Regions from separate parts of the Variovorax sp. GW821-FHT09B05 genome, predicted to be linked through region 2. Evidence: predicted binding sites of a transcription regulator. Region 2 holds the regulator's gene; each other region holds the start of a gene.

Region 1 (3,267 bases), on a different contig from region 2:
GCGTCGACTTCATGATCATCGACTGCCACGGCCACTACACCACCGCGCCGGCCGCGCTCGAGGCCTGGCGCCGGCGCCAGGTCGAGGCCTTCGGCGCGGGGCGGCCCGCGCCGGCCGCGTCCGAGCTGCGCATCGGCGACGACGAACTGCGCGAATCCATCGAAGGCAACCAGCTGCGGCTGATGGACGAGCGCGGCATCGACCTCACCATCTTCAGCCCGCGCGCGAGCTTCATGGCCCACCACGTCGGCGACTTCGCCGTGTCCTCGACCTGGGCCGCGATCTGCAACGAGCTGTGCCACCGCGTGAGCGCGATGTTTCCCGAGCGCTTCGCGGGCGCGGCCATGCTGCCGCAATCGCCGGGCGTGCCGGTCGCCTCGTGCATCGCCGAGCTCGAGCGCTGCGTGCGCGACTACGGCTTCGTCGGCGTCAACCTCAACCCCGATCCCTCGGGCGGCTTCTGGAACAGCCCGCCGCTGACCGACCGCCACTGGTATCCGCTCTACGAGAAGATGGTCGAGCTCGACGTGCCGGCCATGATCCACGTGAGCACCAGCTGCAACGCCTGCTTCCACACCACGGGCGCGCACTACCTCAATGCCGACACCACGGCCGTGATGCAGTGCATCCAGGGCGATCTGTTCGCCGACTTCCCCACCTTGCGCTTCGTGATTCCGCACGGCGGCGGCGCCGCGCCCTACCACTGGGGGCGCTTTCGCGGGCTGGCGCAGGAGATGAAGAAGCCGCCGCTCGCGCAGCACCTGCTGAAGAACCTGTTCTTCGACACCTGCGTCTACCACCAGCCGGGCATCGACCTGCTCGCGCGCGTGATCCCGGCCGAGAACATCCTGTTCGCCTCCGAGATGATCGGCGCCGTGCGCGGCATCGATCCCGAGACCGGCCACTTCTACGACGACACGCGGCGCTACATCGAAGCCGCCGCGCTGAGCGCCGAGCAGCGCGCGCAGGTCTACGAAGGCAATGCGCGCCGCGTCTTTCCGCGGCTCGATGCACAGCTGAACGCGCGCGGCCAGCGGTTCGATCCCCAATCACATGCCACGCAAGGAGCCCGCCATGCATGAACTCGGCGTCGTCCATCGCCACATCGAACGCGCCGACGCGCAGGTCGTCGACGCCCTCGCGGCCCTGGGCTCGGCCACGGTGCACGAGGCCATGGGCCGGGTCGGCCTGCTCGCGCCGTACATGCGGCCGATCTACCCGGGCGCGCAGGTCAGCGGCAGCGCCGTCACCGTGCTGCTGCATCCGGGCGACAACTGGATGCTGCACGTCGCGGCCGAGCAGATCCGCCCCGGCGACATCGTGGTGGCGGCCGTCACCGCGCCGAGCAGCGACGGCTTCTTCGGCGACCTGCTGGCCACCAGCTTCCAGGCCCGCGGCGCGCGCGCGCTGGTGATCGACGGCGGCGTGCGCGACGTGCGCACCCTGCAGCAGATGGGCTTTGCGGTCTGGAGCAAGGCCATCAGCAGCAAGGGCTGCGTGAAGGCCACGCTGGGCTCGGTCAACATCCCCGTGGTCTGCGCCGGCATGTCGGTGCAGCCCGGCGACGCGATCGTGGCCGACGACGACGGCGTGGTCTGCGTGCCGCGCGCGATGGCCGCGGCCACGCTCGAGAAGGCGCGCCAGCGCGAGTCGCTGGAAAGCGCCAAGCGCGAGAAGCTCGCGAGCGGCGTGCTCGGGCTCGACATGTACGACATGCGGCCGGCGCTGGCGGCGGCGGGGCTGCGCTACATCGACTGAAAGGGCGCGGCGGGCAATGCCCGACCCGCGCGCATGGCCGCAGGGCCATCGGGGCGACGGGACGGTTAACATCTGTATAAACGTACAGTGTTCTCCGCCCACCCCATGGACCTCCAGCACAAGCTCGCCATCCTGGCCGATGCCGCCAAGTACGACGCCTCCTGCGCGTCGAGCGGCTCGCAGCCGCGCGACTCGGTGGGCGGGCGCGGCATCGGCTCGACCGAGGGCATGGGCATCTGCCACAGCTATGCGCCCGACGGCCGCTGCATCTCGCTGCTCAAGGTGCTGCTGACCAACCACTGCCAGTACGACTGCCTCTACTGCGTGAACCGCGCCTCGAGCAACGTGCCGCGCGCGCGTTTCCGCGCCGAGGAGGTGGTGCAGCTCACGCTCGACTTCTACCGCCGCAACTGCATCGAGGGGCTGTTCCTCTCGAGCGGCATCGTCAAGTCGCCCGACCACACGATGGAGCAGGTGGTCGAGGTCGCGCGCTCGCTGCGCGAGGACCACGACTTCCGCGGCTACATCCATCTCAAGACCATTCCCGATGCCAGCGACGAGCTGATCGCGCGCGCCGGCCGCTATGCCGACCGGCTCAGCATCAACGTCGAGATGCCGACCACCGAGGGCTTGCAGGCGCTGGCGCCCGAGAAGGACGAGAGCGCGATCCGCCGCTCGATGGCGCGGCTGCGTTTGCAGATCGACGACACGCGCGAGGAGGCGCGCCGCGTGGTGCCGATCCGCGCGCTGCCGGGCGCGACGCCCGTGGCCGCCAAGCCGCCGCCGTTCGCGCCCGCGGGCCAGAGCACGCAGATGATCGTGGGCGCCGACGCCACCGACGACCGCGCCATCCTCGCGACCAGCGCCACGCTCTACGGCGCCTACCGGCTGCGCCGCGTCTACTACTCGGCCTTCAGCCCGATCCCCGACGCGGCGCGCGCGCTGCCGCTGGCCGCGCCGCCGCTGCTGCGCGAGCACCGGCTCTACCAGGCCGACTGGCTGATGCGCTTCTACGGCTTCGAGCACGGCGAGATCGTGGCCGAGCGCGACGGCCTGCTGCGGCTCGACGTCGATCCCAAGATGGCCTGGGCGCTCGCGCATGCGGAGCGCTTCCCGGTCGACCTCAACCATGCGCCGCGCGAGCTGCTGCTGCGCGTGCCGGGCCTGGGCGTGAAGGCGGTCGAGCGGCTGCTGCAGGCGCGGCGCGTGCGCCGCGTGCGCGCCGACGACCTGCGGCGGCTGCACGTGCCCGCGCGCAAGGTGCTGCCCTTCGTGGTGGCCGACGGGCACCGGCCCGCGGCCGGTGCGATGGCGGCTTCCGCGCGCGCCGAGCCGGCGCAGCAGGCCTCGCTGTTCTGAGCCATCGCGATGCAGGTGCGGCTCGACGACGCGGTCGACCTCGACGGTTTCCGTCGCCGCGCGCGGCAACTGCTGGCCGATGGCGTGCCGCCCGAGCGGGTCGAGTGGGGCGTGGCGCGGCCCGATGGCGGGGAAGGCCTGTTCGGCGAT
Region 2 (3,267 bases):
CGCCTGCGGCGAACCCGAGCCCTCGGCCACCGCGACACCCCGCTCGGTGCAGGCGGCCACGTCGATGTGGCTGCTGACGCGGCCCGTCTGCGAGATCAGCTTGAGCTTGGGGAGTTTCTCGATCAGCTGGCGCGAGATCTGGCTACGCTCGCGGATCAGGACGATCACATCGGCGTCCTTGAGCCGCACCGAGAGTTGACCGATGCCCTTGACGGTGTTGGTGTAGACCTTGGCTGCGTAGGCATCGAGCTTCGAAGCACAGTGCAGCTTGCGCACCGCATCCTGGTAATCGTCGAGGATCACAATATTCATGGCATGCCATTGTGCCTCGCAGCATGGAATCGGCGCGCCGTTGAACGTTTGGATACGGCCCCTGGGCCCCGAAAGGGGTGAAAACGGGGGCAAAGGCAGGAGAAGCGGGGGCAAAGGCGGGCAAAGGGGCGACGTTGGACTGCCTTCCCGACAGGGTGTGAAAAAACCAGCTGCTGCGGTTTCTTCACACCCTCTGCCTAGACCTCGCGCGTCCTCGCGATCGAGCGACCGCGTGAAACGCCGGGGCCGGCGCCCTCAGTGCAGGTGCACGGGGCGGGGCGACACGGCGGCGGTTTCGAGTGCCTCGAGCGCGGCGAGGCGATCAAGCTCGGCGCACACATCCGCCATCCGGCCCGAAATCACCACGCGGTTGCTGTTGCGCGCGCCGCCCTGCTGGCGGTCGACGACGCGCACCACCCGCAGCGGACGCGAAGGCGCCTGGGCGACGGCTGCGGCCGTGACGGCGTTCTGTCCGCTGTCACCGCGTGCCGTGCACGACGGCCGTACCGAGACATAGCGCAGCTCGCTGGCGCACAGGTCGTCATCGCGACGGTGTGCGGGGCGGGCGGGCAACCAGCGGCTCGCGAGCGACTGCAGCGGCATCCAAAGATCGACGAAGGTGAGGAGGGCGATTCCCATGTGAACTCCAAGAAGGTTTGAGGTTGAACACAGGCAGGATTCGTTGTCATCGGGCGCAGCAGGGTGATGGCGACAAAGCGCCATACGCCCGCCACCTGCGGCGACCGGATGGGGTATGCGTGATGCGGATCCGCGAAGCGGCTCGGCGATGCAGACCGCCGGGCCGGCTCGGCAGGCCTACATCAGCATGGTGTTTCGGATCAGGCCGACCGCGAGGCCTTCGATTTCGAAGGGCTCGCCGGGCTGGACCACGATGGTCGGGTAGTCGGGGTTCTCGGCGTGGAGCTCGATCACCTGCTTGTTGCGCTTGAGGCGCTTGACGGTCACCTCGTCGCCGAGGCGCGCCACCACGATCTGGCCGTTGCGCGCTTCCTTGGTGGCCTGCACGGCGAGCAGATCGCCGTCCATGATGCCGGCGTCGCGCATCGACATGCCGCGCACTTTGAGCAGGTAGTCGGGCTGGCGCTGGAACAGCGTGTTCTCGACGTAGTAGGTCTGGTCGACATGCTCTTGCGCGAGGATCGGCGAACCGGCCGCGACGCGGCCGATGAGCGGCAGCGCGAGCTGGGCCATGCCGGGCAGCGACAGCGAGAACTGGCTGTTGCGCGATTCGGCCAGCGAGCGCAGTGCATCGCCCTTGAGGCGGATGCCGCGCGAGGTACCGCTCACGAGTTCGATGACGCCCTTGCGGGCCAGCGCCTGCAGATGCTCCTCGGCGGCATTGGCGGAGCGAAAGCCCAGCTCGCTCGCGATTTCGGCGCGAGTGGGCGGCGCCCCGGTACGGGCAATGGCGCTCTGGATCAGATCGAGGATCTGCTGCTGGCGGGCGGTAAGCTTCACGGCGAACTGCATGGTGGTTCCTTGCGGCACTGGCTGAACATCCAGTACCTGTATTTTTAACCAGTTTTTCAAAGTTGGCAAGTCATGGTGACTTCATCCCTTACGAATCCGCGGCGCGTGGTGGTGCTCGGCACCGGCGGCACCATTTCGGGCCGCGCGGCGCACAGCGGCGACAACATCGGCTACACCGCCGGCGAGGTGGGCGTGGCCGACCTGCTCGGCGGCATCGAAGCGCCCGCGGGCGTGACGCTGGCGGCGGAGCAGGTGGCGCAGGTCGACAGCAAGGACATGTCCTTCGCGATCTGGCGCGCACTGGCGCTGCGCTGCGCCCACTGGCTGGCGCAGCCCGACGTGGCCGGTGTGGTGATCACCCACGGCACCGACACGCTCGAGGAAACCGCCTTCTTCCTCCAGTCGGTGCTGGCACCGCGCAAGCCCATCGTGCTGACCTGCGCCATGCGCCCGGCATCTGCGCTGTCGCCCGACGGTCCGCAGAACGTGCGCGATGCGATCGCCGTGGCCGCGACACCGGGCGCGCAGGGCGTGACCGCGGTATGCGCGGGCACGGTGCTCGGTGCCTTCGACGTGCAGAAGGTGCACACCTATCGGCTCGATGCCTTCGACGCGGGCGACGCGGGGCCGGTGGGCTACGTGGAGGAGGGCGAGGTGCGGCGCGTGCGCGACTGGCCGGCGTCGGAAGCGAGCGCTGTCCTCGATCGCCTGCCCGAGGACGAGGTCGCATGGCCACGCGTGGAGATCGTGATGAGCCACGCGGGCGCGAGCGGCGCGTTGATCCATGCGCTGCGTGCCGACGGCACGGCGGCGTCTCCTCTGCGGGGCCTCGTGCTGGCGACCACCGGCAACGGCACGCTGCACCATGCGCTCGAGGCGGCGGCGCTCGAGGCGCAGGAGGCCGGCATCGCGGTGCTGCGCGCCACCCGCTGCACGCAAGGGCGCATCCTGCCCAAGCCGGGCGACCGCCTGCGCGATGCGGGCGCGCTGACGCCCGTCAAGGCGCGCATCGCGCTGACGCTCGAATTACTCTGAAGTCGGGACGCCAAAGAAAAAAGCCGCGTCGCGGGCCTCGAGGCCCGCACGCGGCTTGGGATTCGAGTCGGGGATCAGCTGCTCAGTGCGGCCAGTGCACGTTGCGTGATCTCTTCGACCGTGCCCACGCCCTGGATGGCGCGGTACTTCGGCGCGGCGGCCGGATCGGTCTTGGCCCAGGCCGAGTAGTAGTCGACCAGTGGTCGCGTCTGCTGGCTGTAGACGTCGAGCCGCGTGCGCACGGTCTCTTCCTCGTCGTCTTTGCGCTGGATCAGTTCCTCGCCGGTCAGGTCGTCCTTGCCTTCGACCTTGGGCGGGTTGAACTTGAGGTGGTAGGTGCGTCCCGAAGCTGGGTGCGAGCGGCGGCCGCTCATGCGCTCGATGATGTCGCTGAAGGGCACGTCGATCTCGAGCACGTAGTCGAGCTTG
Region 3 (3,267 bases), on a different contig from region 2:
CAGGGGCGTTCGCCGTCCATCTCGAGCAGCAGGGGCTGGGGCAGCAGCCAGGGCGGATAGATGGCATCGGGCTGGGAAGCCTCGGCCTGCGCTTCCTTGCGGGCCTTGGGCGGCGCGGCGCGGTCAGGCTGCACGGTGCGCAGCGCCGGCTGCCAGGCCTGCGTGTGTCCCGCACGATGATCCGCCCGCGCCCGCGGCACCAGCACCTGCATCGCCCCCAGCCGCACGCTCAGCCGCTCGACCATCTCGTGCAGCTTGTCCCCCTTGCGGTTGTCCTCCGGCAGAAAACTCGTGCTCGCCCCGGCCCACGGATCGGTCTCGAGCGAGCGCAGCTTGAGCCAGCTCGCGGGCGCGGCGAGCGTGGCGAGAGCGAGCTTCTCGGACAGCAGGCGGCGCAGGTGCGCGAGGTCCTGCGTGGGCTCGGCGGTGCGCACCGCGATCTGCTGGGTCGGCGGCAGGTTCACGCCGTTGAAGCGCTTGAGGTCGAGCGTCCATTCGAGCTCGAGCGCGCGCGCGCCGCGCTGGCGTGCGCGCAGCCAGATCTGCAGCGCCGACAACAACCGGTTGGCCGACCACATCAGCTCGGGCGCGGTTTCGGCCAGCGCGGGCAGCTCGAGCTTCTGCTCGAACACGTCGGGCAGCGTGAGCCAGGCATGGCTTTCGGGGCGCAGGCCCCAGGCGATGTCGAGTACGGCGCGCAGCTCGGCACCGAAGCGCCGCGAGAGCCCGCCGCGCGGCAGCGCCGCCACCTCGCCCCAGCTGCGGCAGCCGAGCCGCGCAAGCGCATCGAGGTGCTCGCGCGCGGCGCTCAGGGTGTCGAGCGGCAGGCCGGCGGGAATCTCGGGCGGCCGTTTCTCCTCGCGCACGAACAGCCGCAGCCGCGCCAGCGCCTCGAGACTGGTGGCGCCCTGCGCGCCGCGCAGCACGGCGGCGGCAGGCACGGGGTTCTCGTTCAGCAACTGACGCATCAGCGAGGAACGCCCGCCCCACAGGCGCTCGCAGGCCGAGACCTCGAGCATCAGCGCCTCGTCGAGCCAGCACACGTGCGGCGTGTAGCGCAGCGCCCACCAGCCCAGCGCCTCGGGCGTGGGCATGGCATCGGCGGCGGCGGCACCGGCCTCGGCCTGCGCATCAAGCGACCACTGCAAGGCGATCCAGTGCATTGGCGCCTCCTGCCTTCCATGCGTCGATGCGCACCACGTTGGCGGCCGGCGGTGCTTCCACCGCCTCCACCGCCACGGCGCCCTGCTGCTGCGCGCGCAGCTTGCGCCGCAGCCGCGCGGCCGCGAGCAGCGCCGCCATGCGCTCGCCGCGCGCCGGCAGCATCACCGGCGCGGCCAGCGGCGGGCCGCGGCGCTTGAGGATGTGCAGCTCGATCTGCGCCGGGTCGGCCTCGCAGCGCGCGATGCGCAGCCGCAGCCGCGCGGGCGAGGCCGACTGCGCCACCGACTCGGGCCGGCAGACGAACAGCAGCGCCTCGTGCTGCGCGGCCGCGAGCTGCAGCCGCCGCAGCTCGCCCACGCGCGCCTGCGGCAGCCAGGCCAGCACCGCGCCCACCTCGGCGCAGCGCAGCGCCTGCTCGCAGGCCCACAGCCGCGCGGCCGAGGCCTCGCTGCGCACCCACATCAGTGCCTCGGGCCGCAGGCCATGGGCCGCGAGCGAGGCGCCGAAAGGTTCGCGCGGCGGACCGATCAGCACCACGGGGCCGCCGCGCGCCGCCACCGACTGCACCAGCGCGGGCAGCAGCAGCCGCCAGACATGGTCCTCGGGCGCGGCCTGCAGCAGCTCGCTCATGGCGCCGACCGGCCAGCCTCCGCCCGGCAGCTGCGCGTCGAGCGCGGCATGGCCGGTGCCGATGACCTGCGCGTCGGCGCTGCCGAGCTCGTCGGCATGCCAGACGCCGCGGCCGGCGACGGGAGAGAGGGAGGCGAGGGAAGGAAGGCCCATGATGAAACTGTTAACTGTATTTTTATCCAGTATTTCGGGGGTTCGCAATCGGGTCGGCAAATTTCTTTGCAGGGCCCCTTCTCCCATTCCAATGGCTCATGCGATGGCGCCAAGATCTCGTTTGAAGCCCCGCGCCGAAGCCGCTCCAATGGCTTCACGAAGAATGGTCCTCGTGGCCGCGGCGGATGGGCCGCCGCGGCCGCCAGCGGGCCATGTCCCAGGAGCCCCAGGAATGCACGCCACCCTTTCCCATTCCCCACCCGCCGGCTCGGCCATCGCCGCCGCGCCGCTGCCCGCCAGCGGCGACATCGAGGCCGGCCTCAACTACCTGCGGCCGACCGCGCTGCGGCCCTACAGCTACGCCTTCACGCCGCCGGCCGGCCTGCCCTGGGAGAGCGGCGAGTACGAGCGGATCGCGATGCCGATCGCCGATGCCCGCGGCCGGGCGACCCACATCGAGCGCGAGGGCTTCGAGCTGCGCGAGGCGCCCACGGCGGTCGCCGACTTCCTCGACGACGCCGAGGTCCAGGCCGTCTACTACCCCGAGCTGGCCGCGCTCGCGCTCGCGGTCACCGGCGGCGCGCGCGCCCACGTGTTCGACCACCTGGTGCGACAGCGCGAGCCCGAGCGCGCCGCGCTGAACTTCGGCCGCGGCAAGACCGACGGCAAGGCCGCCGCCAACGGCCGCATCCACAACGACTACACCGAGGAATCGGGCCGGCGCCGGCTCGCGCTGGTGCTCGCGAGCGCGGCCGAGGCCGCCGCCGTGCGACGCTACTGCATCGTCAACATCTGGCGCTCGATCGCCGGGCCGGTGCTCGACACCCCGCTGGCCGTCTGCGATGCGCGCACGGTGATGGCGCGCGACCTGGTGAACGCCGAGGTGCGCTATCCGAAGCGCACCGGCGAGATCTACCTCGCCACCCATGCCCCCACCCACCGCTGGTCGTACTTCTCGCGCATGGACCGGCACGAGGCGCTGGTGTTCAAGCAGTACGACGCGCAGCTCGGCGGCGTCGCGCGCTTCACGCCGCACGCGGCCTTCGACCATCCGCTGGCGCCGGCCGATGCCCCGCTGCGCGAGAGCATCGAGGCGCGCTGCCTGGTGGTGTTCGAGTGAGGGAGGCCATGGCCATGAACGCACCCACGCTCGACTTCTGGTTCGACTTCGGCAGCAACTACAGCTACCTCAGCGCGATGCGCATCGAGCAGGCCGCCGCCGCGCACGGCGTCGCGCTGCGCTGGCAGCCCTTCCTGCTCGGGCCGGTGTTCCGCGCGCTGGGCTGGGAGACCTCGCCCTTCGTGCTGCAGAAGGAAAAG

Evidence for each region. The regulator LexA, encoded in region 2, represses DNA repair genes until DNA is damaged. The targets are predictions, from matches to a motif close to ACTGTATNNNNATACAGT.
Region 1: the regulator LexA is predicted to act here: its motif matches at 1,830-1,847, upstream of AC07RM_RS30070 (putative DNA modification/repair radical SAM protein).
Region 3: the regulator LexA is predicted to act here: its motif matches at 1,961-1,978, upstream of imuA (translesion DNA synthesis-associated protein ImuA).

What each region holds. Positions count from the first base shown of each region.
Region 1 is NZ_JBWKPN010000014.1:46,167-49,433, forward strand. It holds gene AC07RM_RS30060 (amidohydrolase family protein) at 12-1,082, shown strand; gene ligK (4-carboxy-4-hydroxy-2-oxoadipate aldolase/oxaloacetate decarboxylase) at 1,075-1,758, shown strand; gene AC07RM_RS30070 (putative DNA modification/repair radical SAM protein) at 1,864-3,117, shown strand; gene AC07RM_RS30075 (UdgX family uracil-DNA binding protein) at 3,127-3,267, shown strand, end outside.
Region 2 is NZ_JBWKPN010000005.1:272,808-276,074, reverse strand. It holds gene AC07RM_RS15540 (D-2-hydroxyacid dehydrogenase family protein) at 1-312, opposite strand, end outside; gene AC07RM_RS15535 (hypothetical protein) at 568-951, opposite strand; gene lexA (transcriptional repressor LexA) at 1,129-1,803, opposite strand; gene AC07RM_RS15525 (asparaginase) at 1,876-2,838, shown strand; gene adk (adenylate kinase) at 2,913-3,267, opposite strand, start outside.
Region 3 is NZ_JBWKPN010000007.1:158,094-161,360, forward strand. It holds gene AC07RM_RS19685 (Y-family DNA polymerase) at 1-1,163, opposite strand, end outside; gene imuA (translesion DNA synthesis-associated protein ImuA) at 1,132-1,947, opposite strand; gene AC07RM_RS19695 (CmcJ/NvfI family oxidoreductase) at 2,180-3,067, shown strand; gene AC07RM_RS19700 (2-hydroxychromene-2-carboxylate isomerase) at 3,082-3,267, shown strand, end outside.